3 regions of the Vibrio kasasachensis genome follow, and region 1 is predicted to be linked to each of the others. Evidence: predicted binding sites of a transcription regulator. Region 1 holds the regulator's gene; each other region holds the start of a gene.
What was found. The regulator MetJ, encoded in region 1, represses methionine synthesis genes. The targets are predictions, from matches to a motif close to TTAGACNTNTANANGTCTAA.
Positions count from the first base shown of each region.

Region 2: the regulator MetJ is predicted to act here: its motif matches at 6,501-6,520, upstream of metN (methionine ABC transporter ATP-binding protein MetN).
Region 3: the regulator MetJ is predicted to act here: its motif matches at 7,181-7,200, upstream of metE (5-methyltetrahydropteroyltriglutamate--homocysteine S-methyltransferase).

Region 1 is NZ_JAKJTB010000014.1:100,117-110,278, reverse strand. It holds gene L4C38_RS12385 (bifunctional aspartate kinase/homoserine dehydrogenase II) at 1-142, opposite strand, end outside; gene L4C38_RS12380 (O-succinylhomoserine (thiol)-lyase) at 143-1,309, opposite strand; gene metJ (met regulon transcriptional regulator MetJ) at 1,531-1,848, shown strand; gene L4C38_RS12370 (malic enzyme-like NAD(P)-binding protein) at 1,980-3,254, opposite strand; gene rpmE (50S ribosomal protein L31) at 3,470-3,691, opposite strand; gene priA (primosomal protein N') at 4,009-6,210, shown strand; gene cytR (DNA-binding transcriptional regulator CytR) at 6,451-7,494, shown strand; gene L4C38_RS12350 (SPOR domain-containing protein) at 7,650-8,186, shown strand; gene galE (UDP-glucose 4-epimerase GalE) at 8,298-9,314, opposite strand; gene hslV (ATP-dependent protease subunit HslV) at 9,487-10,029, shown strand; gene hslU (ATP-dependent protease ATPase subunit HslU) at 10,072-10,162, shown strand, end outside.
Region 2 is NZ_JAKJTB010000008.1:91,152-101,313, reverse strand. It holds gene glyA (serine hydroxymethyltransferase) at 1-676, opposite strand, end outside; gene treC (alpha,alpha-phosphotrehalase) at 1,068-2,753, opposite strand; gene treB (PTS trehalose transporter subunit IIBC) at 2,838-4,262, opposite strand; gene treR (trehalose operon repressor TreR) at 4,436-5,380, opposite strand; gene L4C38_RS00765 (MliC family protein) at 5,457-5,801, opposite strand; gene gmhB (D-glycero-beta-D-manno-heptose 1,7-bisphosphate 7-phosphatase) at 5,851-6,402, opposite strand; gene metN (methionine ABC transporter ATP-binding protein MetN) at 6,625-7,659, shown strand; gene L4C38_RS00750 (methionine ABC transporter permease) at 7,649-8,326, shown strand; gene L4C38_RS00745 (MetQ/NlpA family lipoprotein) at 8,349-9,158, shown strand; gene ykgO (type B 50S ribosomal protein L36) at 9,408-9,533, opposite strand; gene L4C38_RS00735 (type B 50S ribosomal protein L31) at 9,536-9,787, opposite strand; gene tsaA (tRNA (N6-threonylcarbamoyladenosine(37)-N6)-methyltransferase TrmO) at 9,942-10,162, shown strand, end outside.
Region 3 is NZ_JAKJTB010000024.1:1,268-11,429, forward strand. It holds gene L4C38_RS18275 (YgiQ family radical SAM protein) at 1-2,192, opposite strand, end outside; gene L4C38_RS18280 (sensor domain-containing phosphodiesterase) at 2,456-4,912, shown strand; gene L4C38_RS18285 (hypothetical protein) at 5,061-5,747, shown strand; gene L4C38_RS18290 (DUF4250 domain-containing protein) at 5,830-6,030, shown strand; gene metR (HTH-type transcriptional regulator MetR) at 6,084-6,995, opposite strand; gene metE (5-methyltetrahydropteroyltriglutamate--homocysteine S-methyltransferase) at 7,240-9,528, shown strand; gene L4C38_RS18305 (aspartate:alanine antiporter) at 9,624-10,162, opposite strand, start outside.

The sequences.
Region 1 (10,162 bases):
TAGTGGTTTTGCCTGCGGCTGAAACAACGATAAGGTCATCTTGTTTCGAATACTCCTTGAGAATATTAACTACACGGCGATAACACTCAGGGTCAGCCAAGCTGCTACCACCAAATTTATGCAGCTGTCTCTCAGCGCTCATTTAGTTTTCCTCCAATGCCAATTTAAAGGCTTGCTCAAGATCGGAAATTAGGTCTTGTACATCTTCCAAACCGATGGATAGACGCAGTAATTGCTGTGATATTCCCGCTTCTTCTAGAGCGGCTTCACCCATTGCTCGATGCGTCATGGATGCAGGGTGGCAAATCAAACTTTCAACACCACCCAAAGATTCAGCCAAAGAAAATAACTCAAGTGCGCCAACAAAGCTTTTTAGTTGTTCAAAATTGCCAGCAAACTCAAAACTCAGCATAGAACCAAAGCCGGATTGCTGTTTGGTGGCGATGCCATGACCAGGATGTTGAGGTAAGCTTGGATGGTAAATTGTGCCCACGCAGGCGTGGGATTTGAGATACTCGAGAATGTCGACTGAACTTTCTTCATGTACTCTCATTCGCGCTCCAAGAGTTCGTAAGCCGCGCAGAGTCATATAACTATCAAACGGTGTGCCGGTAGCACCAATGCAATTGCCCCACCATGCCAATTCTTCAGCGTGTTGTTCGGTTTTAGTGATCACCACGCCGCCAATCACATCAGAGTGACCGTTAATAAACTTTGTCGTGGAGTGAATAACAAAATCAGCGCCAAGTTCTAGCGGCTTTTGGAACACGGGTGTCAAAAAGGTATTGTCGACTGCCACTAATGCTTCGACTTGATGCGCTTGCTGGCAAACGTGTTCGATATCTACCACGCGTACCAATGGGTTAGATGGGGTTTCAATTAGTACTAGTTTGGGCTTTTGCGCCAACGCCTCTGTAAGGGCTTGTGGATCAGATTGATCAACAAACAATACCTTAAAATCTCCTTTCTGCGCACGAGTGTTAAATAGACGGTAGGTACCGCCATAGCAGTCATGCGGCGCGACAATTAAATCATCAGGTCCCAGAAAGGTGGTTACCCACAAGTTGAGGGCGGAGGTTCCACAGTTGGTAATGATCGCCCCTTTTCCACCTTCGAGCTCATACAGTGTTTGTTCCAACAAGCCACGATTTGGGTTGCCTGATCGGGTATAATCGTATTTTGGGACATCACCAAAAGCTGGGAAACCATAGTTGGTCGAAAGATAAATAGGTGGAACCACAGCATGGTGCTGGGTATCCGACTCGATGCCAGTGCGGACCGCGATAGTAGCAGGCTTGCGGGTGCTCATAAGTGTTTCCTTCCGAACAATAGTGACTTGTCAGTTTGAATGCGTTATATCTACACAATACTTGTTGATACAATACATTCACAATCCATTCACGCTACTTTACTGCTGTTAACTTAAGACGTCAACACATCCAGACGTCTATATGTCTTTGCTTGTAGCCTTAAAAGCCGCTAAAATTACACTTTGCATAAATTAATGACTAACAATAACGAAGGTGCGCAATGGCAGACTGGAATGGCGATTACATTAGCCCATATGCTGAACATGGAAAGAAGAGCGAACAAGTAAAGAAGATTACAGTTTCAATTCCATTGAAAGTATTAAAGGTATTAACTGATGAACGTACACGCCGTCAGATTAATAACTTACGCCATGCAACTAATAGTGAGTTACTGTGCGAAGCATTTTTACATGCTTATACAGGGCAACCACTGCCGACGGATGAAGATTTACGTAAAGATCGTCCTGATGATATTCCAACAGAAGCGAAGCAGTTGATGACCGATATGGGCATTGAATTTGAAGCGTTTGATGATTAATTGTTAGAAGCTGGAGCCTAGCACCAATCCAGCAGAAAACAAAAAACCGCAGATATTTGAGTCTGCGGTTTTTTGATCTGCTAATACTTAGGAATTGAAATGTATTGGCGTGAGAATTAAGTCGTATAACTCTATGCCATATAATTCTCAGGCATCTCGATTCGTGCCACACCAGAATCAACAGCTGCTTGCGCGACTGCCTTTGCTACTCTAGGCAGTAGGCGAGGGTCCATTGGTTTAGGAATAATGTATTCGTGACCAAATTCAAGCTTGTCAGCCCCAGCGGCAACGAGCACTTCAGCCGGTACTGGCTCTTTTGCTAATTGGCGGATGGCTTCAACCGCAGCCAGTTTCATCTCGTCATTAATCTCACTGGCGCGCACATCCAACGCCCCGCGGAAAATAAACGGAAAACAAAGCACGTTATTGACTTGGTTAGGGTAGTCGCTGCGACCTGTACCCATAATGAGGTCATCACGGACTTGATGAGCCAACTCAGGTTTTATTTCAGGATCAGGGTTAGAGCAAGCAAAGACAATCGGCTTATCTGCCATTAGCGTCAATGCCTGTTGTGGCATCAAGTTAGGTCCAGATACACCTAAGAAAATATCCGCGCCTTCAATCACATCTTCGAGTGTGCGCTTGTCGGTATTGTTGGCGAATAGCTTTTTATATTCATTAAGATCATCGCGTCGAGTATGAATAACCCCTTTGCGATCAAGCATGTAAATTTTCTCACGCATTGCGCCACATTTGATCAGCAATTCCATACATGCTACTGCCGCCGCTCCAGCGCCAAGGCACACGATAGTGGCCTCTTCTAGCTTCTTACCTTGCAGTTCAATGGCATTGAGCATGCCTGCTGCCGTGACAATTGCGGTGCCATGCTGGTCATCATGAAACACGGGTACATCGCAACGTTCAATCAGCTGTTTTTCAATCTCAAAACAGTCTGGTGCTTTGATATCTTCAAGGTTAATACCACCAAAGGTATCTGCGATATTCGCTACCGTATCAACAAACTCTTCAATTGTGCGGTGCTTTACTTCGATATCAATTGAATCAAGCCCTGCGAAGCGTTTGAACAGCAGTGACTTACCTTCCATGACAGGTTTTGATGCCAGAGGACCTAAATTACCCAAACCAAGAATAGCGGTACCGTTAGAAATAACCGCGACCATATTGCCTTTTGAGGTGTACTTATAAACATTGTCAGGATTTTGTGCGATTTCTCGCACTGGCTCCGCAACACCTGGGCTATAGGCTAGAGCAAGGTCTTTGGCTGTTTCTGCTGGTTTTGTTAGCTCGATAGAAATTTTTCCTGCGATAGGAAGGGCGTGGTAATCCAGAGCTTGCTGACGAAACAGTTCTTCGGCGGTCAATTCTTGTGTATGGTCATCTGACATAAGGGATGTTTCTCATTGTTGTTAATTGTTAAGCGGAAGTTATTTTAGTGGAAGCAAATCAAGCTGCATAGGTAAGATTGCGATTGATATTGTTATTATAGATATATTAATCGCTGATAAGACCAGTTTGCTCGCATTTTGGTAAAGGTTCCCCAAAAAACGGGTAATAAAAAAGGACGCCTGAGCGTCCTTTTAGAATCGGTCTAGAGAAGAAATTACTTCTTGCTAGTAGATAGAGCACCGAAACGCTTGTTGAAGCGATCAACACGGCCGCCTGTATCAACGATACGTTGCTTACCAGTGTAGAATGGGTGACATTTGTCACATACGTCTAGGTGGATAGAATCCTTAGCTAGAGTAGAGTTGAACTCAAAAGAGTTACCGCAAGAACAAGTAGCGCTTACAGCTTTGTATTCTGGGTGGATGCCAGTTTTCATTGGAGAACCTTAATAATAGGCCGTGTCGCTATCCGATTCTAAGCCGGACACCACACGTAGTTAATAAAAAATATCGCATACCGCTTGGTGATAAACATCAAGCCATATGCTAAGGCGCAATATAATAATGAATCTGTACTTGAGGATCAACTGATTTACTCGATTAGCTGCTACTTTTTTCACCAGTAGAGTGCCGCCAAGCAACAAGTACTAATTTTAGAGCTTGAGTGGGGGAAACTGGGGAGAAAATAGAATCGCTCTCCGTTTTGCTTTAGACTTGACGGTGTTTATTACTCAACAGTATTTAGCCAAACTTTATGCGTCCTACCATTGCTCGAGTAGCTTTGCCGGTTCCACTGGATAAGCAATTTGATTATCTAATCCCTAGCCATTTATTTCCGGTAATTGGAGGACGAGTGTCGGTGCCATTTGGTCCCAAAACACTGATCGGTGTTGTTACCGAACTGACCAACCAGTCCGCGTTTAAGCAAAGCCAACTTAAGTCTTTAAAACAGGTGCTTGATACACAACCAGTGTGGTCTGATTCTATCTATCAACTGCTGATGTGGTGTAGTCAATTCTACCAATATCCACTCGGTGATACGCTCGCCAATGCAATGCCTTCAGCGCTACGAAAAGGAAAACCAGCCGACTTTTCGACTTTAGTCGAGTGGCAATTGACCTCAAAAGGTAAAGACCAACTTATGTCTGGTTTTGGTCGCGCGGTAAAACAAGAGAGGGCAATGCGCGCGCTGGAAGACGGCGCAGTGTCGCATCAGCAATTGCTTGCTCAAGAGATCAGTGGCACGGTACTAAAAGCGTTGCAAGAGAAAGGCTGGGTTGAATCCATTGAGCGAAAACCAGTGGTTCAAGCTTGGAGCGAGCAGGTAGAAGCGGATGTTGATAAGCCAAAGCTGAACCAAGAGCAGGCAGTGGCTATTGCGACGGTAAATAGTGCTAACGGTTTTGGTTGCTATTTACTGGAAGGTGTCACTGGTTCAGGTAAAACAGAAGTGTACTTGAACTTGATTAAGCCAGTATTAGAGAAGGGCAAGCAAGCCTTGATACTGGTTCCTGAGATCGGTTTAACGCCACAAACTATCAACCGTTTTCGTCGACGTTTTAATGTACCAGTTGAAGTTATTCATTCTGGTTTAAATGAAACAGAGCGTATGAATGCGTGGCTTAGTGCCCGTGATAAGGTGGCAGGAATTGTCATTGGTACTCGTTCAGCGCTACTAACGCCATTTGCTGATTTAGGCATAATTATTGTCGATGAAGAGCATGATAGCTCTTACAAGCAACAAGACAGCTTGCGCTATCACGCCCGTGATGTGGCGGTAATGCGAGCGAATAAAGAACAGATCCCCATTTTACTTGGTTCGGCGACACCAGCGCTAGAGACACTGCAAAATGCGTTGAGTGGCAAGTACCACCATTTGCAACTTTCTCAGCGGGCGGGCAACGCTAAGCCAACCACGAATAAAGTACTCGATGTCAAAGGGCTGTATTTAGAAAGTGGCTTATCAGCCCCACTGATTGCTGAGATGCGTAGGCACTTAACAGCGGGTAATCAAGTCATGCTGTTTCTCAATCGGCGAGGCTTTTCACCGGCTTTAATGTGCCATGAATGTGGCTGGATAGCTGAATGTAAGCGTTGTGATGCTTACTATACTTACCATCAAAACAGCAATGAGATTCGCTGCCATCACTGTGGCTCGCAACAGCCTGTTATTCATCAGTGCCAAGGGTGTGGCTCGACCAACCTTGTTACGGTTGGTGTGGGTACCGAGCAACTCGAAACGCAATTAAAAACACTTTTTCCTGATTACAAAGCGATCCGTATTGATCGAGATAGCACTCGGCGAAAAGGCAGTTTAGAAAGTGCGTTAACGGCGATCCGAAAAGGTGAGTTCCAAATTTTAATTGGTACACAGATGTTGGCGAAGGGGCACCACTTCCCGGATGTCACTTTGGTCGCATTGCTGGATGTAGACGGATCACTGTACAGTAGTGACTTTAGAGCATCAGAGCGATTAGCTCAGTTATTTATTCAAGTTGCAGGGCGTGCAGGGCGCGCGAGTAAGCCTGGTGAGGTGATATTGCAAACTCACCATCCTGAACATGCCTTATTGCAAGCATTACTGAATCATAGTTATCGCCATTTTGCTGATACGGCGTTAGAGGAAAGAAAGGTAGCAATGCTGCCTCCTTTTACCTATTTAACCTTGTTTCGTGCCGAAGCGAACAACAGTGAAGTGGTTGAAGATTTCTTACGGCAGGTTCGCTTTACGCTTGAAGCGCACCCATTATTTGATGGTGAATGCCAAGTGTTGGGACCAACGCCTGCACCGCTAGCCAAAAAAGCAGGTAAGTTTCGTTGGCAACTGCTATTGCAAACTCAAACTCGACCAATAATGCAGCGTTTGTTAGCCAGTGCTAAACCAGCTATTGAGTTATTGCCTAATAGCAAAAAAGTACGTTGGTCGCTAGACATTGAACCGCAAGATTTAAGCTAGTTACCACTTTACAATGTTACGTACGCTAGATCAGAACGTAATTTTGTGACGTAAGTCTCTGTGCCGGGTTGGGTTTTGTTAAATCTCCCGTAACTTTATAGCTCGAAATAAATAAACTAGTACTAGGTGCATTACGCATCATAGTGAATACTTCGAAATGGCAATCGGTTGTGTGTTTTATAGACTTAATTAAGAGTGGGTATTAGCCCATCAATATCAATCAGGCTTGGGTGGCTCACGCTGCTTAACAAGGAAAAATTTAAGAGGGTTACATTTATGGCGACAATGAAGGATGTTGCCCAGCTCGCGGGGGTTTCAACAGCGACGGTGTCAAGGGCGTTGATGAATCCCGAAAAAGTCTCGTCTGCAACGCGAAAGCGCGTTGAGGATGCAGTCTTAGAGGCTGGCTATTCACCAAACTCATTAGCACGTAATCTACGTCGCAATGAGTCCAAAACTATCATCGCGATCGTTCCAGATATTTGCGATCCTTATTACACGGAGATAATCCGAGGTATTGAGGATGCGGCAATGGAGCATGGCTATATTGTTTTGCTCGGTGACAGTGCTCAGCAGAAAAAACGCGAGAACTCTTTTGTTAACTTGGTCTTTACTAAGCAAGCAGATGGCATGTTATTACTCGGAACGGATTTGCCATTTGATGTGAGCAAACCAGAGCAGAAAAATTTGCCGCCAATGGTAATGGCATGTGAGTTTGCTCCTGAGCTTGAATTACCCACGGTTCATATTGATAACCTAACCTCAGCGTTTGAGGTGGTAAATTACTTAACTCAACTTGGTCACAAGCGTATTGCTCAAATTTCCGGTCCTCAAGCTGCGGTACTGTGTCAGTTCCGTCAGCAAGGTTATTTGCAAGCGTTGCGTCGTGCCGGAATTAGCATGAATCCGGCTTACAGTGTTCATGGTCAATTTACGTTTGAAGATGGCGCGAAAGCCGTGCGTCAGTTGCTTACATTACCTGAGCCTCCAACCGCTATTTTCTGTCATAACGATGCCATGGCGATCGGCGCAATTCAAGAAGCGAAACGTTTGGGGTTGCGTGTACCACAAGATCTTTCGGTGGTTGGTTTTGATGATATTGAATTTGCGCAGTACTGTGATCCACCATTAACAACCATTTCTCAGCCTCGTTATGAGATCGGACGTCAAGCTATGTTAATGATGCTTGAAATCTTACGTGGGCATGATGTTCGAACTGGTTCTCGACTGCTAGAAACCAACTTAGTTGTGCGTAAGAGCGCGGGGCCACCGCGAGCGATCTAACTAAATTAACTACGGCGCTCATTGAGCGCCGTTTGTTTTTGCAACCTTGTGTCAAAAATCAAACTTCATTGTGTCAGGAATAGATTGCGACGCTATTATCCGATGACGTTCTGGATTAAGATGTCACGAGAACTAACTGATTTTGTAGTACAACTGTGGCAAGTAAAGATTACGTAAAACGTGGTGCTAGTAAAAGACCCGTAAAAAAGAAACCAGCACCAAAGCGCAAGCCTTGGCGTAGTGGTCTATTGGCGCTAATTATTCTGAGTGGCTTTGGTTATGGGCTGTATACCTTAAGCCAAGATCCTGAACCGCCAGCGACCGTTGTACAAAAAGAAAAACCAGCTAAAGCAAAACCTGCCAAGGTTATTCCACCACCACCAGAAGAGAAGTGGGACTATGTCGATAGCCTGCCGAATCGTGAAGTGGAAGTGAAAGCCAAAGAGCAAGTGATCTCTGATATCCCTTATATCATGCAATGCGGCGCCTATAAGAGCGAGCAACAAGCTGAAGTGCGTAAACTTGATATTGCTTTCCAAGGTATCAATAGCCAAGTTCGAAAGAAAAAGGGCAGTTCTTGGTACCGTGTGGTGCTAGGCCCATACAAACTCAAGCGTGATGCCGAGCGTGATAAGCATAAGTTGCAGCGCGCCAAGATTGAACCATGCGCTATCTGGAAAGAATCTCAGTAGAGTAGGAGCGCACTTTGGCGATATAGCCATGGCGGCGAATTGAATAAAAAGAGGCATACCTGTTGGTGTGCCTTTTTTATTTTGTCCGAGTTGAATGACGATCAGTTCGAGTTATTGATCAGAGAAACCGAGTGGGTTGTTAGATTGCCAACGCCAAGCATCTTGAGTCATATCTTCTAAAGATCGCGTGGCTTTCCAAGCGAGATCTTGTTCCGCTTTGCTCGGATCTGCCCAACACTCTGCGATATCTCCAGGGCGCCGATCAATTAACCGATAAGGTATTGGCTTATTGGATGCTTTTTCAAAAGCATGAATCATATCAAGCACGCTATAACCGTTTCCTGTCCCTAAATTATAGATATGTAGACCAGCTTTCGGTGCTATTTTTTCAAGTGCTGCGATGTGCCCATCGGCTAAATCCATCACATGAATATAGTCGCGAACGCCTGTCCCATCTTTGGTTGGATAATCACTGCCGAAAACAGAGACGAATTCTCTTCTGCCTACTGCGACTTGAGATACATATGGCATTAGATTATTTGGAATGCCTTGAGGATCTTCGCCTAGCTCTCCCGATGGATGAGAACCTACAGGGTTGAAGTAACGGAGCAGGGTAATGCTCCAATCTGGGTTGGCTTTTTGAAAATCAGAGAGGCACTCTTCGACAATCAATTTGCTACGACCATAAGGGTTTGTAGCACTGGTTGGAAAATCCTCAGTAATTGGAACACAGGCTGGATCACCGTAGACTGTGGCTGAAGAGCTGAAGATGAGTTTTTTCACACCCGCCTCTCGCATAGCATCAACCAACACTAACGTGCCGTTGACGTTATCATCAAAATACTCGAGTGGTTTTTCCACAGATTCACCAACGGCTTTTAGTCCAGCAAAGTGAATCACCGCTTCAATATGGTGGTTTATAAGTACATCCAATAACGCGTCTTTATCGCGAACATCAGCTTGAATAAATATAGGGTCGATAAAAGAAACTTGTTTCATTTTTCTTAGTACGGATTTCTTACTGTTGCATAAGTTATCCAATAGAACAGGAGTGATGCCAGCATGAAGCAGCTGGATGCTGGTGTGGCTCCCTATATACCCCGTTCCGCCTGTGACTAAAACGTTCATATTCTACCGAGTCCAATTCGTCCTTGTATTCTACAAAGTGTAGGTCTTGCTGGGAGTAATACCCAAAAAGAAATGCGGTATTTCTTAGAACAAGACTTCTCCCTTGAATTCTTCTTAATCGATCCGCATATAATGATTAATAACGAATTTTAAGAATTATGAGGCTCTACTCGTGACTACCATCGTATCAGTACGTCGAAATAATAAAGTTGTCATCGCGGGCGATGGACAAGTATCACTGGGTAATACAGTGATGAAAGGCAATGCACGTAAAGTTCGTCGTTTGTACAACGGCAAAGTATTGGCGGGTTTTGCCGGTAGCACTGCAGATGCATTCACATTGTTTGAGCGTTTTGAAAGCAAGCTGCAAATGCATCAAGGTCACCTAACTAAAGCGGCGGTTGAACTAGCGAAAGATTGGCGTAGCGATCGCGCATTGCGTAAGCTGGAAGCGCTACTCGCAGTCGCTGATGAAACGGCATCATTGATTATTACTGGTAACGGTGATGTTGTGCAGCCAGAGCATGATTTGATCGCGATTGGTTCAGGTGGCAACTTTGCCCAAGCCGCGGCAATGGCTCTGCTAGAAAATACAGAATTAGATGCGCGTGAAATTGCCGAAAAATCATTAACGATTGCGGGTGATATCTGTGTGTTCACCAACCATCACCACACTATTGAAGAACTAGAAGCTCCAGCTGAAAACGCGGAATAAAACCAAAGATAGTGGCACAACCATTTTTTAAGGAATTTGAATATGTCTGAGATGACACCTCGTGAAATTGTTCATGAATTAAACCGCCATATCATTGGCCAAGATAATGCAAAACGCTCAGTTGCAATTGCAC
Region 2 (10,162 bases), on a different contig from region 1:
TTGTTGATACTACGTGTGCATGTGGTACCGGTGTTGGGTATACACCAGCTGCAATTAGACCCGCTACGTGCGCCATATCAACAAACAGGAACGCGTTTACTTTGTCTGCGATTTCACGCATGCGTTTCCAATCAACGATTTGTGAGTATGCAGAAAAGCCACCGATGATCATCTTCGGTTTATGCTCAATTGCCAACGCTTCCATTTCGTCGTAGTTGATTTGACCAGCTTCATCGATGCCGTAAGGAATAACGTTGTAGTGTTTACCAGAGAAGTTTACTGGTGAACCGTGCGTTAGGTGACCACCGTGCGCCAAACTCATACCTAAAACGGTATCGCCTGGATTTAATAGCGCCATGTACACTGCACTATTTGCTTGAGAACCTGAGTGAGGTTGAACGTTAGCATATTCACAACCAAACAGTTGGCATGCGCGGTCAATTGCTAGAGTTTCTGCTTTATCAACGTACTCACAACCACCGTAGTAACGCTTGCCTGGGTAACCTTCAGCGTATTTGTTAGTAAGCTGAGAACCTTGGGCTTCCATTACACGTGGGCTTGTGTAGTTTTCAGAAGCGATAAGTTCAATGTGTTCTTCCTGGCGAAGTGTTTCTTCTTGGATAGCTGCGAACAATTCCGCATCGTAATCTGCGATGTTCATATCACGCTTAAGCATCTGTATCTCCTGACTCAGATTTAGACTGAAAGTTGCAAAAAACTGGCAAACGACCCCGACGCAAACGTTTTCGTCACCGTATTGGCGCGCATTTTAACTAATTTGATCTTGGTCATAAAGAGAAAATTTCAATTTTCTCATGCAGTTTTTTCATATTGAATTTCAAGGTTTATCATGTAGACCTAGATTTCATGTGACTTGAGCCACATAAAGCTTCACACCTTGTAAACGACAATTACATAGGTTTACCTCAAATTGCCTTCTCAAGCTACCGAAAAGCTGATCTTTTCAATACTATGCACACCTTTCGTTCAACCAATCAATAATCTTTGATGGCAAAAAATACACGTAGAGAATACCCAACAGCGATTCAAGAGAGAATTGCTGCTAGTTATTTCTCTATCAGCAGGATTCTTGTTTCATAGGGACGCAATGCTACCATGCTACCTTCAAGTTGAAACGCTTGATTGTCATAGTTAGTGAGTAAGCACTTCGCATTCGCGAGTTCAATATTCGCTGGGAGCTCACACTGAGCTTGCTCAGCATAATAGTTACTAATGGAAATAAGCTGCTGCGTGGCACTCTCTCGCAAATAGACATAACACTGATTGTCTTGTGGCAACAAATCTTGGAACGAGCCTTGAGTAATCACAGGCTGCTGTTTACGTAGTTCAATCAATCTTTTGTAGAAGTAAAACACTGAGTTTGTGTCTTTCAATGCGGCTTGCGCATTAAGATGTAAGTAGTTACTTGCAACCTCAAGCCAAGGCGTACCTTGAGAAAAGCCAGCGTGCAATGAATCATCCCATTGCATAGGTGCGCGGGAATTATCACGCGATTTTTGCGTTAAAATCGCCATCATTTCATCATGGCTCACACCTTGCTGGTTAACCATAATGTCGTACATATTGGTACTTTCAACATCTTGATATTGGCTGATCTCTTGATAACCTGGGTTGGTCATACCCAGCTCTTCACCTTGGTAGATATACGGTGTGCCTTGCATCATATGCAGTGATGCTGCGAGCATTTTTGCTGATTCAACTCGGTATTGTTGATCATCGCCTAAGCGGCTCACAACGCGGGGCTGGTCATGGTTACACCAAAATAGCGCCCCCCAACCATTACCACTTAAGCCAGTTTGCCAATGATTGAAAATCTGCTTTAGTTGAATGAAATCAAATGGCGCATTACTCCACTTCTCACCGTTTGGGTAATCGACTTTCAGGTGATGAAAGTTAAACACCATAGACAATTCTCTACCATCCAGTGCCGAATATTGCTGGCAATGCTCCAGTATTGTCGATGACATTTCCCCCACGGTGACACTGCCATATTTTTGGAACACCGCTTGGCTGATCTCTTGCAAATATTCATGCACTCGGGGACCGTCAGTATAGAAACGGCGCCCGTCACCAATATCATCATTGGGGAAATCTTGCTGCTTTGAAATCAAGTTAATGACATCTAAACGAAAACCATCCACGCCTTTTTCAGCCCAAAAACTAATTACTTTTTTTACTTCTTCCCGCACGGCTGAATTTTCCCAATTTAAGTCCGCTTGTTCAGTAGCAAATAGATGCAGATAATATTGGTTAGTGACTTCATCCAACGCCCAAGCGCTGCCACCAAATTTAGATTGCCAGTTATTCGGCACACAGCCTTCAACGGGGTCTTTCCAAATATAGTAATCTCGGTAAGGGCTATTCATGTCTCCTAGAGCTGACTGAAACCATTGATGCACCGTTGAAGTATGGTTAACAACGATATCCATAATAATGCGGATGTCACGTTGATGTGCCTCTTTCAGAAGCAAATCAAATTCTGCCATGTCACCAAATTGCGGGTTTATCGAGTAGTAATCCGAAATATCATAACCATTATCCACCATCGGCGATTGATAGACAGGTGTTAGCCAGATGGCATCAATACCTAGTGTTTTTAAATAATCGAGCTTGGAAATAATACCACGAATATCACCAGTGCCTTTATCCGCCGAGTCACAAAAGCTTTTCGGATAAATTTGGTAGATGGTGGCACTTTTCCACCAATCTTGCTGCTGTTTCATTATTGTCATAACGGTTATCACTTACCAAGTTGAGCTAACATCCGGCTCAGGAAAACCCACGACATCGCAATCCATTGTCGTGGGTAAAGAAAATTATGCGTTGGCTGTCTCAAGCTCGCCTTTTGCTTGCGCGCGCTTGTAGAAGAATAAGGTCAGAATTGCAGGGACAACAATGGCAACAAGCATTGCCACTGCATAGATACCCCAATACTGTGGCTGGATAGATAGAATGCCCGGCAAGCCACCCACACCGATACCATTAGCCATCACACCCGCCATGCCACAAATAGCCGCTGCAGCCGCAGAACCTACCATTGCACTGAGCATTGGGAATTTGTACTTTAGGTTAATACCGTACATGGCAGGCTCTGTTACACCTAGGTATGCAGAAATCGCTGCCGGTACTGAAATATCACGCTCACCATGTTTTTTACTGATGATAATGATGCCAACGACCGCTGACGCTTGAGCAATGTTTGAAAGTGCAATCAATGGCCAAATTGGCGTGCCGCCTAACTCTTGCATCAGTTGTAAATCCACTGCATTGGTCGTGTGGTGAATACCGGTAATAACCAATGGTGCATACAAGAAACCAAAAATTACGGAACCAATCACGGCAAAATCGCCCATCATTGCTGCTTTAGCTGCAAATGCCACACCATCACCTAACATACGACCGAATGGACCAATTATTGAGTGTGCTAGCACCACTGAAATGATAATCGACACAAACGGTACAACGACGAGATACAGGTAAGATGGAACGATGCGTTTTAAATTGGTTTCAATAAATGCTAGAGCAACACCCGCTAACATCGCTGGGATCACCTGAGCTTGATAACCGACTTTCTCAATCACAAATAAGCCGAAATCCCACACTTCTGGCACTTGCTTACCAATTAAGTAAGCATTCATTAGCTGAGGAGAGACAAGCGTGACCCCTAAAGTAATACCAAGAATAGGCGTACCACCAAGTTTCTTCACTGTTGACCAACACACGCCAACTGGTAGGAAGAAGAAGATAGCTTCACCAATCAGCCAAAGGAAGCTATGCACCGTTGCCCAGAACTGGCTAATTTCCGTAAGGGACTGACCATCAAACATTTTGATGTCACCAATCACGTTACGAAAACCTAAAATCAAGCCGCCGGTAATAATTGCAGGAAGCAGTGGTACAAAGATTTCAGCTAAATGAGAAATACCACGCTCAAGAATATTCATGTTTTGGCGAGCGGCGTTTTTAGCATCATCTTTCGACGCTTCAGATTGACCTGATAGCTCAATCAGTAACTTATAAACTTCATCGACTTCAGTACCAATCACCACTTGAAATTGACCCGCATTGGTAAAACAGCCTTTTACTAGGCTCAAGCTCTCTAAACCTTGTTTATCGGCTTTGTCTGTATCATTTAATACGAAGCGAAGACGCGTAAGACAATGGCTCACACTGGCAATATTTTCAGCTCCGCCGACGAGTTCGATCAGACGCGCGACTTCTTGTTTTGCAATCTTACCCATAACCTTGTCCACCTTAATTGGAGTCATTCTGTTATCGTTATTGTGTAAATGGGAACATTCCCATTGATTGCTCATTATATTGACAGAATTGATTAACCCACAAAATGGGAACAGTCCCATTAATTGAATGTGATCACAGTATAATTTTAAATCAGTTTAAAAAGAGTGGCTTATTAATAAACAGGTTTTTGAGTAAGGTGAGTCAGCGATCCTTCACCATCAATATGAGATATCAATAACTTAGCCGCTTTTATGCCGGCTTTGGCATAACCAGGGTCAATACTGAAAACATTCGGGAACAGGAAGGAAAGTAGCTCATTGCCGCCAACTCCGGTGACAATCACATCTTCACGATTAAGCTCTTGTAGACGCTTTATCACTCCAAGTGCGAGCGTATCACTGGCGCAAACAATCGCTTGAGTTTGTTCATTGAGCACCTTGTCGACAAGTTGGTAGGCACTTTCATGATGAAGATCACCAGTTTGATAGTTGGCGACCAACTGGTGCGTCTGACACCATTCAAGATAAGAGTCTAAACGTAACTTACCTGTTGTTCGGTCGCTGGAGTTGACCCCAATATAGGCAATATTCTCAACCGACTGTTGGCTCAAATATTCCAACGCTTGGGTAATCACACCATGGTTATCATAGTTAATCGAAGATACTTGCTGAGTATCCATCGCAATCACAACGGCTCGATTTTTCCATTGCTCTAACTGGGTAAGGTCAAAATTACTAAAACCAAATACGATCACACCATCTACATTACGTCGCTTAAGGACACTAAGGTGCTCGCTGGTTTTATCGCGATCAAACTGACTTTCCATCATCACAACATCGTAGCCTTCTTGATAGAGCGCTTGTAGCATGCTACCGACAGCTTTGTTCTCTGATGGTGAATCTAGACGAGAAATAATCACCCCAACCACGCGCTGGCTACCACTTCGCATTAATTGCGCCGACTTAGATGGCACATAGCCTGATTCGGCAATCACCTGCTCCACCTTAATACGAGTTTCAGGTTTTACTTTAGGATCGTTAGTTAATACACGAGAGACCGTCGACTTACCAACGCCAGCAATACGCGCAATATCTAAAATAGTCAGTTTTTTATTCATACTTCAGGGGTTCAATGAGAATGATTTGATAGTCAGCGGCTAAGGTTTAGCTAACCAACCTCAGCCAGAGCTAACATTAATGACTTTCGCAGTTTTTGTAAACTTGACGACCTAGCTCTAAGCGAGCGTAATCACCTTTAGTATATAAATTCACAGGCTTGATATCAGTTTGCGCGTTTTCCGGCAAAATGTAACGCGTCCCTGAACCAGATGGTACTTGGATTAATGCATAGTCCACACCATCCACTTGCACTAGCGCCCCTTGTTCTTCAATCAAATAATCAGCTTTAAACTGCTTACCTTCACTGCATTCATAGCGGTAGCTATAATTATTTGGGTCATTGTTAGTCATTGCGTCGTTGCTGCTCGAACAACCTACAAGTAGCACAGCGCTTGCAATGAATATGCCTGCTCTGATCATGATCACCTCCAATTAAAAAAGGCTGCGATTGCAGCCTTTAAATAATAGTCTATTTACTTAGATAGTTAGGGACATCACAAATACTATCAAGCACAACACTCGCGAGAGCCTCGCCTTGCTCAGTAACTGGTTTACCTGTACGCACCAATATTTTGCTTCCTACACCCGCAGATTCAGCAGCCATCATATCTTCTGCTTTGTCGCCAACCATCACTGAGTTAGCCATATCAATATCTAAAAAGTCGCGTGCAGAAATAAACATACCTGGTTTTGGCTTACGGCAATCACAATCTTCTTTGTAGATACCTTGTCCGTGATCTGCATGGTGTGGACAGTAATAGATACCATCTAGCTCTACACCATTATCAACAAAGTTCCAATCCATCCACTGTGTTAGAGACATGAATCGATCTTCACTAAACATTCCGCGAGCAATACCTGACTGATTGGTAACAAGCACGAGCATATAACCCATCTGTTTTAGCTTTTTGGTCGCTTCGAATACACCTTCGATAAACTCAAAGTCATGCTCATCATGTACATAACCGTGGTCAACGTTAATTACGCCATCACGGTCCAAAAAGACTGCTGGTTTCGCCAAAATTTGCTTCTCTGTCTGCTTTCTATGCCAAGAATTATTGCACGCTTTATTTCTTTCATCACTATCTAATTACCTAATCGTTTGCCTGAAACGAACTTTTAGCCGTCTAGACGTAGAAATATCTATTGACACTAATTCGACAAACCCATAGCATCATCTAACAAATGAGATGTAGATCAACATAATATACTGTCAAAGACTCGAGCATAAGCAGGTTTCTCAATGATTGAAATTAATCAGGTAAATAAGGTTTTCTACCAAGGCAAAAAGGAAATTATTGCTTTGGAAGATATTAACCTCCATATCTCCCAAGGGACTATTTTTGGGGTGATCGGCGCATCCGGCGCTGGCAAAAGTACCCTGATCCGCTGTGTGAATATGCTTGAAGCACCAACTAGTGGTGAGATCATCGTCGATGGGGTCGATTTAACCAAATTAGGTAAATCGCAACTGAGCGAAGCTCGTCGTAACATTGGTATGATTTTCCAGCATTTTAATCTGCTGTCTTCGCGCACTGTTTTTGAAAACGTCGCACTGCCTTTAGAGCTAGCAGGTAAAGACAAAACTCAAATCAAAACCAAAGTCACCGAACTTCTACAACTAGTTGGTCTCGTAGACAAACACGAAAGCTACCCATCAAATCTAAGTGGTGGTCAAAAACAACGTGTTGCAATTGCACGTGCCTTAGCATGCGAACCAAAAGTTTTATTATGTGATGAGGCAACGAGTGCACTTGACCCGGCAACCACCCAATCGATTCTTGAATTGCTACGTGAGATAAACCGTCAACTACAAATCACTATTTTGCTGATCACTCATGAAATGGATGTCGTTAAAAGCATCTGCCACGAAGTAGCGATTATTGGCGACGGTGAACTGGTTGAGAAAGGCACGGTAGGAGAGATTTTTGCTCACCCTAAAACAGAGCTCGCACACGACTTTATTCGTTCAACACTCGACTTGTCGATTCCTGAAGACTATCAAGTTCGTTTACAACCAACGCATGTAGAAGATAGCTACCCGCTGGTTCGGTTGGAGTTTACAGGCGCAACTGTAGATGCTCCATTGATGAGCCTAATATCTCGAACGTACAATATCGACGTGAATATTCTGAGCTCAGATCTCGATTATGCTGGCGGCGTAAAGTTCGGCATGATGGTCGCTGAGTTATTTGGTAGTAAAGAAGATCACAACAACGCGATTGAATTCTTGCGTGAACATAACGTTAAAGTAGAGGTGCTTGGCTATGTCCTTTAATACAATTTCTGATTGGCTAAGCTTGAACACTGATCTTTTGCTTGGCGCAACATGGGAAACGCTATACATGGTGGCTGTGGCGGGCGTGGTTGGTTTCGCAATTGGTATCCCTCTCGGTGTTATTCTGCATACCACTAAAAAAGGTGGTCTGTTAGAAAACCCAAGACTTAATAGCATTTTAGGCGCCGTTGTAAATGTAGGTCGTTCTGTGCCTTTCTTGGTTTTGATGGTCGCGATTATCCCGATCACTAAGTTACTCGTAGGCACATTTATCGGTACAACAGCCGCAATCGTCCCGTTGACTATTGGAGCAATTCCTTTCGTTGCCCGCTTAATTGAAAGTGCGCTTCTCGAAGTTCCAACTGGGTTGGTTGAAGCTGCTCAAGCCATGGGTGCGACCCCACTACAAATTATTACTAAGGTTTTGCTTCCTGAAGCAATGCCAACCATCGTCAACTCAGTCACCATTACCATGGTAACGCTAGTAAGCTACTCAGCGATGGCCGGCACAGTTGGTGGCGGTGGCTTAGGTGACGTAGCAATTCGCTATGGATTCCACCGCTATGATGTGGTGATAATGGCTGTCACTGTCGTGATGCTAATTGTGTTAGTACAAATTATTCAGTCTATCGGTGATGCCGTTGTGCGCCGTGTAGACCACAGGTAAAAATTCATATAAGGAGATAGTTATGAAATTTAGTTTAAAGAGTTTACTTGCTATTGCAGTAGCATCATCAGCACTAGTACTTTCTGGTTGCGGTGAAAAGGAAGTCGATACCAGCAAGATTAAAGTGGGTGTTATGGCTGGTGCAGAAGAACAAGTGGCAGAAGTGGCAGTAAAAGTAGCCAAAGAAAAGTTTGGTTTAGAAGTAGAGCTAATCATCTTCTCTGATTACGTAACACCAAACGCAGCACTTGATGATGGTTCGATTGACATCAATGCTTTTCAGCACAAACCATACCTTGATCAACAAATTGCTGACCGCGGCTATAAACTAGCGATCGCTGGTAACACATTTGTCTACCCAATCGCAGGTTACTCTAAGCAAGTTAAATCGGTTGAAGAAATTCAAGATGGCTCTCGTATCGCGGTACCAAACGATCCGACTAACCTAGGTCGCTCACTACTGCTGCTAGAGCAACAAGGTTTACTTAAGCTACGTGAAGACATTGGTCTACTTGCTACCGTGCGTGACATCGTTGAAAACCCTAAAAACATTACTATTGTTGAACTGGATGCGGCTCAACTGCCACGCTCACTTGACGATGTAACGCTTGCGGTAATTAACAATACTTACGCTAGCTCTATCGATCTAACACCTCAACGTGATGGTATCTTTGTTGAAGATAAAGAATCACCATACGTGAACATCATTGTTGCTCGTGAAGACAACCTAAATGCTGAAAACGTAACAAACTTTGTTAAAGCATACCAATCTGAAGAAGTATACACAGCCGCTTCAGAAATCTTTAAAGGTGGCGTAGCGAAAGGCTGGTAATCCGGTTTGTTATGTACCCAAGAAACTTGAAGATGCAGGTAGGCGGCAAGTAAGAAAGTCCCCTGAGCATAGGTGAACTATGTGATTGGGACGCACGAACACAGCCAACACCGCTGCAACATCAAGTATGACGGGTATAGCGCTTAAAACAAAAAGGCTGGCACATAGTGTCAGCCTTTTGTTTAACTCATTTTTGCTCTTATTAATCAAGCCATGAACTCTTCTTCTCAATATTTCTACTCAACTCCGCTACTTTTGTACCGCTTTAAATCTAGGGTTTGCTTTGCAAATCACGTATAAGCGACCACGACGCTTAACAATTTGACAATCTGGATGACGATTTTTGGCACTTTTCAAAGACTTTAGTACTTTCATTTCTATTCCTTAAATTGACCAAAACGACGATTGAAGTTGGCAATTCTGCCCTCAGTCTGAACCACGCGTTGCTTGCCGGTATAGAAAGGATGCGACTCTGATGACACATCCAAGGTGCAATATGGATAGGTTTTGCCATCTTGCCAATCAATGGTGCGCTCGGTCTGCAACGTCGAACCGACAATAAAGTACTTATCAACGCTAGTATCATGGAATACCACCTTGCGGTATTCCGGGTGGATATCGGCTTTCATCTATTACCTCATATTAACTTGTTATGTTATAACATACCAAATGATAATTATTATCAAATAAAGTTGCAAGCACATTTTTTGTTCCTCGGATTGCCGCATACTTGAGTTCGAGTGTGTGCTATCTTGTGCGGGATTTTTTCACTGAGATAATGGCATGCATACCATTGACCCAATTGGCATAATCGAAAGCCCATATAAAGAGAAATTTGCCGTACCAAGACAACCACGTCTAGTGCCTACAGCCACCGCGCGCGTAAGGTTAGTCGGTGAAGTTAACTGCGCTGAAGCGATTCGCGGTATCGAACAATTTAGTCATATTTGGTTATTATTTCTGTTTGATCAAAATTTAGCTGCTGGCTGGAAACCCACCGTACG
Region 3 (10,162 bases), on a different contig from region 1:
ATAAAACCACCTTTGCTAGTGGTAGATGAACCATTTTGACTTTTGCCTTTCTCGCCACGTTTTGCCTGGTTTTGATTACCAAAACCGGGTTGATTAGTCGTGTGTTTAGTGGCAAAACGCTGTGAACCATGACGACCAGATTTACGACGTTGTGCCGGAGTTTGCACACTAAGGTCGTCTTCTGGCACTAAGCAATTTGGTTTGTCACCAATGAGGTATTTCTTACCCATGTCGATTAGCGCATCGCGAATAATTGGCCAATTGTCTGGATCATGGTAACGAAGTAGTGCTTTGTGCAAGCGACGTTGACGTTCCCCTTTTGCGACTGGCACCACTTCGCGCTGTTTGTATTTAACGCGTTTCAGTGGGTTAGTTTCTGAGTAATACATTGAAGTTGCATTACACATCGGTGATGGGTAGAAGTTTTGTACCTGATCACATTCGAAGTTGTTCTTTTTCAGCCAAAGCGCAAGGTTGAGCATATCTTCATCTTTAGCTCCCGGGTGAGCGGAAATAAAGTAAGGAATCAAATATTGCTTTTTACCTGCTTCAGCGCTGTATTTTTCGAACATCTCCTTGAAGCGATCATAACTGCCCATGCCCGGTTTCATCATTAAATCGAGCGGAGCTTTTTCGGTATGCTCTGGAGCAATCTTTAGGTAACCACCAACGTGGTGCGTGACGAGTTCGCGTACATATTCAGGTGACTCAATCGCAAGGTCATAGCGAACACCAGATGCAATCATTACTTTTTTGACACCTTTTACTTGGCGTGCCGCACGGTAAAGATCGATGGTGTGTTTGTGGTCAGTATTTAGTTTGTTACAAATACCAGGGAAGACGCACGATGGGCGACGACAGTTTGCTTCTGCCTTTGGATCGCTACAGCCTAAACGGTACATGTTTGCTGTTGGTCCGCCAAGGTCAGAAATTGTGCCAGTGAAGCCCGGCACCTTATCGCGAATTTCTTCTAGCTCACCCAAAATTGATTCTTGAGAACGGTTCTGAATAATCCGACCTTCGTGCTCAGTGATCGAGCAGAATGAACAACCACCAAAGCAGCCGCGCATGATGTTAACCGAGGTTTTTATCATGTCATAAGCAGGAATTTTCGCTTTGCCATACATAGGATGAGGTACACGAGCAAATGGTAAACCAAATACAAAGTCCATCTCTTCGGTCGTCAGCGGGATAGGCGGCTGGTTTATCCATAGTTCGCGGTCACCATGGCGCTGAATAAGAGCGCGACCAGAGTATGGGTTGGTCTCTAAGTGCATGACTCGGCTAGCATGAGCATACAAAATACGGTCGTTGTTGAGCTTTTCAAACGGAGGTAAACGTATCGCACTGGTTTCTGCATCATGTCGAGATGGGCGAATAGTGATCGGTTGTGCTTCCGATTTTTTCTCAGTGCTGGTTTCGCATTGTTCTTCAACAGCGTAAGGGTTTACTGGTACATACGCCTCTTTTCGCGGCTTTTCAATGCGTGAGGAATCGATAACCGTATAGCCTTGCGGAGCTTCGGCAAGATTAACCGCGGTGCCGCGAATATTGGTTAGTGTTGAAATATCTTCGCCGTCAGAAAGACGATGAGCAAGCTCGATGAGTGCACGCTCGGCGTTACCAAACAACAAAATATCCGCTTTTGCATCAAATAATACTGAGCGACGAACTTTATCTGACCAGTAATCATAATGGGCAAGACGACGCAAACTGGCCTCGATGCCACCGAGTACGACTGGTATGCCTTTATATGCTTCGCGGCAACGTTGTGAATACACTAAAGTTGCGCGGTCAGGGCGTTTACCGCCTTCGTTATTTGGTGTGTAGGCATCATCATGGCGCAATTTTCTATCAGCCGTGTAGCGGTTGATCATTGAATCCATGTTACCTGCGGTGATGCCAAAAAAGAGGTTTGGTTTACCCAGCGCCATAAAGGCATCTTTGGTGTTCCAATCTGGCTGAGCAATAATACCGACGCGAAAACCTTGTGACTCAAGTAAGCGTCCAATAATCGCCATACCAAAGCTTGGGTGATCGACGTACGCATCACCCGTTACGATGATGATGTCACAACTATCCCATCCGAGGGCATCCATTTCCTTACGGCTAGTCGGTAAAAAAGGCGCAGTACCAAAGCATTCTGCCCAGTACTTTTTATGCTCGTGAATTGGAGTGATGTTGTTGTACATATTTTGCTCTTAGATCCAGTGAGCGCGAATTATAGCGGCTTGAATCACATCTATCTATAGCCAAGTGATGTCAAGATGCTCAGTTGTTTTGTTATCATAGTTTATTGGCTTAGGTGTAGGCGATTTGTTGAGCGTAATTGTATGATTTTTATGCAGGTAGTTTCGTCATCTACTTAATTTTATTTGATTTGCTACCCTTCTAACGCTGTAGTTTTCTTGATTGGGTTAAACTGCTGTGAGTATTTAACGGATTGAGTATAACAATGAATGATGCTATCCATCATTTGGCGGACACAGAGCCAAACACGGAAGTAAAGAAGCCGAAATATCTGGTCTATGACTGGGAGATTAACTTGGTTTCGCGAGAATTTTCCTGTGATCACGATGTTCAGCAACTGTTTTTTGCCCAGTCATTTGATTCGTTGCCCGTCGTAGAGTTTTTAAAATTAGTGCCTCGCCAACAGAAAAAAGCAGTTAAGGCCGCTTTTAGAAAAGCCTTAACTTCTAATCAGGAGGTCTATTGTCATTGTTGCCTGTTGATCCCCAATTCTCTATTCACTTATGTTGAACTCTCAATTTCTCGCCATGGAGAGCTGCGACTGAAAGGGACCATTTCACCATGTATGGTTGTTCCAGGAGCAACAGAAGCGGCAGAGTTATTTTATTCGATATTTGAAAACCAACATCAAGGGATAGTTGTGACAGATGCTGAAACCCGCATACTGGCTTGCAACTATAAGTTTGAGTCGATGAGTGGCTATTTAAGGCATGAGATAGTCGGGCTAAAAACACACATCTTTAATTCTTCCCATCACGATGATCGCTATTTTCAGGACTTGTGGAATGCGCTTAACCGCGCAGGTTATTGGAGTGGAGTGCTGTTATCTCGCCGTGCTAATGGTGAAGTGTCTCCTCAGAATATCACGATACAGTCCGTCTCCTTAAGTAATGGGAAAAACTACTACATTGGTTTTTATTCTGATCTGTCGACGCAGCTAGAACGGGTAGAAGATATCACCTGTGGTGGGGTCGATTTGTTAACACAATTGCCAGTAACAGAGCGCTTTCTTGTCGATTTGGAACGGCAATGTGGAAAAATAGACAGTCAAAGCAATCTTCTGGTTGTCGCGATGCAGCCTAATTTTTCTTGTGCCAATGTCATACAGGCTAAGCGACAGTTTGCCCAGTATTTAAAAACACACACCAATGCCCTCTGTTGTGGCTATATGGATAGCGGTCGTTTTCTAGCGGCATTACCGATTGCCGTGGAATGCCAAGATGAGCGTATTCGCGATATCGCTAAAACGTTAGGTGCGTTTTTTCAATACTTTAAACAGGGTGGAGAGGTTCTACATACGCAAGTAAAAACGGGAAAGGTAGGCGTGTCTATTTTTGGTGTTGATGCAGAAACACCAAGCCGTTTGGTTTCCCATGCTTGTCAAACATTGTTAGAACTACAACCGGGAGATCGGCGGAAGATGGCGTTTTATGAGCGCGATATTCACCATCAAATCGAGCGGAAAAAACGTTTAGAGGCGCATTTACTACACACACTGGATAACGATAAAGTTGAAGTATTGTTTCAACCGATTATTAACCTCAAAACACAACAAATTGAGAGATTTGAAGCATTGTGTCATATCCCACCTTTAGAGGGGGAAAAGGTGAAGACGGAAGAGTACATTGCTATTGCTCAAGATCTTAACCAGCATACGCGTTTGGATGAAAGGGTGGGTAGTTTGGCGCTGTGCGAATTTAAATTGCTGGCACAGGAGTTCGGCGAACAAGTTGGATTATCCATCAACCGTGCATTTACTAACGATGATAACGTTTATGAAGAGCTGAAAAAGTTATCGTTAGCGCTCGATAAAGCTGGCATTTCACCTGAAAAATTGACCATAGAATGTACCAATTTACCGTTTCTGTTAGGTAAGGAAAAGAATCGTCAAATCATTCAATTACTCCGAGAGGCTGGAGTGAGCATTGCCGTTGACGGTTTCGGTACGGGTTACGCTTCATTTGGATACTTGAAAGATCCTTTGATAGATGTGCTAAAAATCAATCGCCAGTTTATTGCCAATCTACAACCAAATTGTCGTGAATATCATTTGATCGATACTCTTATTCGATTGAGCCACAAATTAGGGCTTGCAGTGGTTGCGGAAGGCGTTGAGTCTGAGCAAGAGTTGCAAGCCGTGACTCAGTTGAGAGTGCAATATATTCAAGGGAAGTTGGTTGCTCAACCGCAGCGATTAGAGCAAATTCTTGGTCAGGATAATTATTGTCAACTTTCCTCAAGCACCAGTACTGAAATTAGTCATTCGATTATTCAACTCGCAAATCTACAAATAAAGCACCTTGACCCTGGAGACCCACTCTCACTGGCTTATCAGTATTTTGAAGACAGTCTGAGTGATGTTTTGCCAGTGATTGATAACAGGCAATGCGTCGGAGTTGTTGACCGTTCGGGGATCAATCTGCACATGACGCCAAATATGGGTACTGATTTAGAAAGTAGCCGAGAGCAGGGCAACTGGAGCAAATCTGTCAATCGAATGATGAAACCGGTCGGATACACTTTAAGCTATTTAACCGATCTGCAAGAGGTAAGGCAACTCGTGGTCAGTCAGCCTTTCCCTTGGTTGCTGGTCGATGATCATGGTCATTACAAAGGGCTTATCGACGTATATTCGGTATTAAAATATCTAGCGGATAGTTGAGATTGGGAGCTTGAAAACCTACTTTGTAGGCTTAAATTACACAGGATTGAATAGCAATTCATGCTGAACCAAGCATCTCGAGGTTACTTGGTTATAGTAAGTTTGCTATTATCCGCATCCACTTATATTAAAACAGAACAGAAATTCCATGGTTCAGCATTTGTTAGCAGTATTTGCCCCGTTACTACTGGGTGCTCAGATTATTTTAACGCTAGTACTTGTGAAGGGTGAGATATGCCCTGGTCAGCGTGGTCGTATTCATAAGATGCTCCCTACACTCGCGCTTTTGTGGCTTGCTGTGGCATCACTAAAGATGCAAGCATTTATGGTGTCAGCGGCGTTGGTGTACTTCTTTTCTCAAGTTCAGACTAAAAAAACACGTGAACGTGGACCACTATGGGTGCTGTATTTAGCCAATGGTTTGGCACTTGCATACGTAGGTATTATGATTAGTGAGCAGCCGAGTGTTGCTGCTGGTGCATACGTAGTGATGCAAATATTTTTGCTAGGCGCTTGTTTTGCGCAGCTTTTGTTGGTTATTGCACGCTCTCGATTACAAGCGTTCCAGCGTATTTTGCCGATCGTGGGTGTTGTCTCTGTAATGTTGACGAGCCTAACGATACTGTTGAGTGTTTATGGTTTAGCAGAAGCGCAATTACAAATGATCATGATGCCAATTTTTACCACTCTAGCGTTCATGATTGGTGCTGCGATTGTTTGGTGTATACCTCTGTTTGTTACTAAACCTGCCACTAAGGCTCAGCTAACTCTTACCTTATTGATGTTGATTGCGGCGATTATGTTTTCTCTACCAATTTTCAATGTAGTGAGTTAACGGTATTTAGATCGTCTTCACTGTTAATTTACTCAATGAGAGCTAGTCTTGAAGTAAGTCTACTTAGATTGGGAGTGGAGATATGGATCTGAGCAATGTACGAAGCCTAGATAGCGTTATTCTACTGGGCATAGTCAACGAAAAGCTTCGTTTGGAATGTGATAGCTTTGACGAATTGGTTAGTCGCTATGAAATGGATGTTGAGCAAGTTGTCACAAAGCTCGACACGGTAGGTTATCAATACGATCCATTGACGAACCAGTTTAAAGCGAGCCAGCGTTAAACCGTCTTTAAATTAAAAACGCCTTTACCGATTTGTTCAGTAAAGGCGTTTTTTTAAGCTAATTTTATGCCAACCAAATGGCTCTTACATTGCTGTTTTGCTGTGGAGAAAAACGCCTGCAAATATCGTTTTTCCTTATCTGAATTCCGTGTCGCAGCGAATAAGCGCCGCCATAACCCATCGCCTAAAGCGACACTACTAATTAATCCTTGTCGTGAAAACTCACTGATCGCCCAATTTGGTAGGGCGGCGACACCAAGCCCAGCTGAAACCATTTGTACCAACATTAAGGTATTGTCGCACTGCTTCCATTTTGCTGGTTCCACACCAGCAGGTTGAAGAAAGTGTTTTACTACATCGAGACGTTGCTTCTGCACGGGGTATGAGATCATCGTTTGTTCGGCAAGGTCTTCTGGCTTTATCTGCGATTTTTCAGCGAGTGGGTGGTTAACCGCAGTGATTAAACGCATCTCAAAATCAAACAGTGGCTCAAAGTGGATTTCAGAGCGAGGTTGAATATCTGAGGTGATGACTAAATCGAGCTTGCCACTCATGAGTGCAGGCAGCGGTTCAAAACCAAAACCGGAAGAGAAATCTAAAGTAACGCTTGGCCAAGTGGATTGATACTCCTTTAGCGCAGGCATTAGCCATTGAAAACAAGAGTGACATTCAATCGCCATGTGTAGGCGACCATTTACGTCTTCTTTTAAGTTAGCCAACTCATTTTGAGCATTTGCAAAGCGAGGTAAAACATCATCAGCCAAACGCAGTAAGATATCACCCTCTGAAGTGAACCTGACTGGTCGGGTCTTGCGAAGAAACAGTTGCCCACCTAAGCGTGATTCAAGATCTTTAATTTGATGAGAAAGCGCCGACTGAGTTAGATGTAATGCCGTCGCTGTCGCAGTGAGAGAACCAGTGTCCCGCAGTGAAGTCAGCGTTCGTAGATGTTTTAGCTCTATCATTATTTCCCTTCATCCCACATTCCTTTGTATGAATATTATTAACCTAACCAGTATTGGTTTGTTTGTAAACGTCTAGACGGCTCTATTTGCAGCTCATATAACAGCGAATAATCTAGAACATGAAATTTTCTAATAAACAGGTTGAATAATTGGATGTTGTTCATAATTAAAAATAGCGCGATATTTTAGCCATCCGGACATCTTTGTTGTCCACCTAAATGAATCAGCACAAGGATTAGGCGAAATGGCGACGACTACACATATATTGGGTTATCCACGAATCGGTGAAAAACGCGAACTGAAATTTACGTTAGAGAAATACTGGCGTGGTGAAATAGAGCAAAAAGAACTTAAACAAGTTGGCGCCGAGCTGCGTGCTAAAAACTGGCAAACACAGTCAGATGCGGAGTTAAGCTTCGTTTCAGCAGGTGATTTTGCTTGGTACGATCATGTTTTAACCACCACACTTTTACTTGGGCATGTACCTAAGCGCCATCAAAATGGTTTTCCAGATCTAGATACATTGTTCCGTGTAGGGCGTGGTCAATCACAAGCTAACTGCGGTTGTTCTGGTAGTGCAGCGTCAGATATGACGAAATGGTTTAACACTAATTACCATTACATTGTGCCGGAGTTCAGTAAAGATGACTCATTCGAAGTAAGCTGGCCACAACTGTTTGAAGAAGTGAATGAAGCGGTTAAAGCTGGACACAATGTTAAACCAGTATTGCTGGGGCCTTTAAGCTACCTTTACCTAGGTAAAGAAGTTGATGAAGGTTTTGATCGTCTCACACTGTTACCGCGTCTTCTTACTGCATATCAAGCAATTTTGGCGAAGTTAGCCAAGCAAGGCGTCGAGTGGGTACAAATCGATGAGCCTATCCTAGGGCTTGAACTTGATAAGAATTGGTTGGATTCGTTCAAATTGGCTTATCAAGTGATCCGCAGTGACGTAAAAGTGCTATTAACCACTTATTTTGATTCAGTTGAAGAGACGCTAGACCGCATTGTTGAACTTAATGTTGATGGGCTACACGTTGACCTTTCAGCGGCACCAGAGCAACTTGATAGTATTGTTGCGAAACTGCCTCAAGGTTGGGTTTTGTCGGCTGGTGTCGTCAATGGTCGAAACGTATGGCGCGCGGATCTTTCTAAACAGCTCGCGTTGCTACAACCAGTGAAAGAAAAACTAGGTGATAACCTATGGGTTGGTAGTTCTTGCTCACTGCTTCATAGCCCAGTCGATTTGGAACTAGAGCCAGTATTAACCGAAGAAGTGAGAAGCTGGTTTGCATTCGCTAAACAAAAAGTGGCGGAAGTATCACTTCTAGGCAAAGCGCTAGACGGTGACCAAAGTGCAATTTCAGCGTGTGACGCTTACAGCGCACCAATTCAAGCACGTAAGAGTGCAACTCACGTAAACAAACCACAAGTGCAACAACGTCTAAGTGGCATTACTAAGGCTTTGGTTGAGCGAAGTGCGCCATATAAAGAGCGCGCAGCTCACCAAGCCGAAGTATTAGGCTTACCTTTGTTCCCAACGACGACCATCGGTTCATTTCCTCAAACTAGCGAGATTCGACTACAACGTGGTGCTTTCCGTACTGGTAAGTTAACGGAAGCAGAATACGAAACCGCACTGAAAGGACACATTGAAGATGCTGTTAAGCGTCAAGAAGCACTAGACCTTGATGTATTAGTGCATGGTGAAGCTGAGCGTAACGACATGGTGGAATATTTTGCTGAAAACTTAGCGGGTTTCCAAACCACCAAATTTGGTTGGGTCCAGAGTTACGGTTCACGCTGTGTGAAACCAGCGATTGTTGTTGCCGATATCGAACGTGAAAAACCAATGACAGTTGGGTGGTCAACTTATGCCCAATCACTAACCACTAAGCAAATGAAAGGTATGCTGACAGGCCCTGTGACGATTCTATGTTGGACATTCCCACGTGAAGATATCACACGCAAAGAGATTGCGAACCAGCTAGCACTCGCACTACGAGATGAAGTGGCTGATCTACAAGAAGCGGGCATCAACATCATTCAAATTGATGAGCCAGCTATTCGTGAAGGATTGCCGCTGAAAAAGCGTGACCATAAAGCATACCTAGAGTGGGCTGTGGATGCATTCAAGATATCAGCGGCAAGCGCTAAGCCAGAAACGCAAATTCATACACACATGTGTTACTCAGAGTTCAATGAAATCATCGAATCTGTTGCCGCATTGGATGCTGATGTGATTACTATTGAAACGTCACGCTCTAATATGGAATTGCTCAAAGCATTTGAAGAGTTCAATTACCCTAATGAAATTGGACCGGGTGTTTATGATATTCACTCGCCAAATATTCCAACAGAGGAGTGGATTGAAGGTCTAGTCAATACAGCGGCAACCAAGATCCCTGCAGAGCGACTATGGGTTAACCCAGATTGTGGTTTGAAAACACGTAACTGGGAAGAAACCGAAGCGTCATTAGCGAATATGGTTTCGGCAGCGAAGAAATTGCGTAAAGAGTTTGCTGATGCATAATATGGATTGAAAACCTAACCAGTTAATATCCAAATAAAAACTCCCCACGGTTTAGTGGGGAGTTTTTGCATTATGGTGGCTTGACGGTGAACTGATTAACTGAGAATGATGAGTATCGTTCCGCCGAGCGTCATCAAAATATTCGCGATAGCATAAGTACCGGCATAACCAAGCGCAGGAATGGTTGATTTTGCGTACTCATTTACGATGTCCATTGCCGGACCACAAGTACGCGCGCCGATGATAGCGCCAAACAGCAATGCGCGGTTCATTTTCAGCACATATGCACCTACTAGGTAAGCGATTACCACAGGCACCACGCTGACTAAGAATGCTAAGCCAATCACTTGTGGACCAACTTGGGCGAGATGTGCAAACATCTTGCCACCAGCACTCAAACCAATACCTACCATAAAGAACATTAAACCTAAGTCTTTAACCATGTTCAATGCGCCTTGCGGTACATAACCAAAAGTGGGGTGATTTGCGCGCAAAAAGCCCAGCATAATACCCGATAGCAACAGACCAACCGCGTTGCCTAAGCCAAACGAGACTTGACCAAATGTCATGGTGATTAACCCAAACATAATGCCGAGAATGAAGAAACTACAAAATGCCAATAAGTCGGCCATTT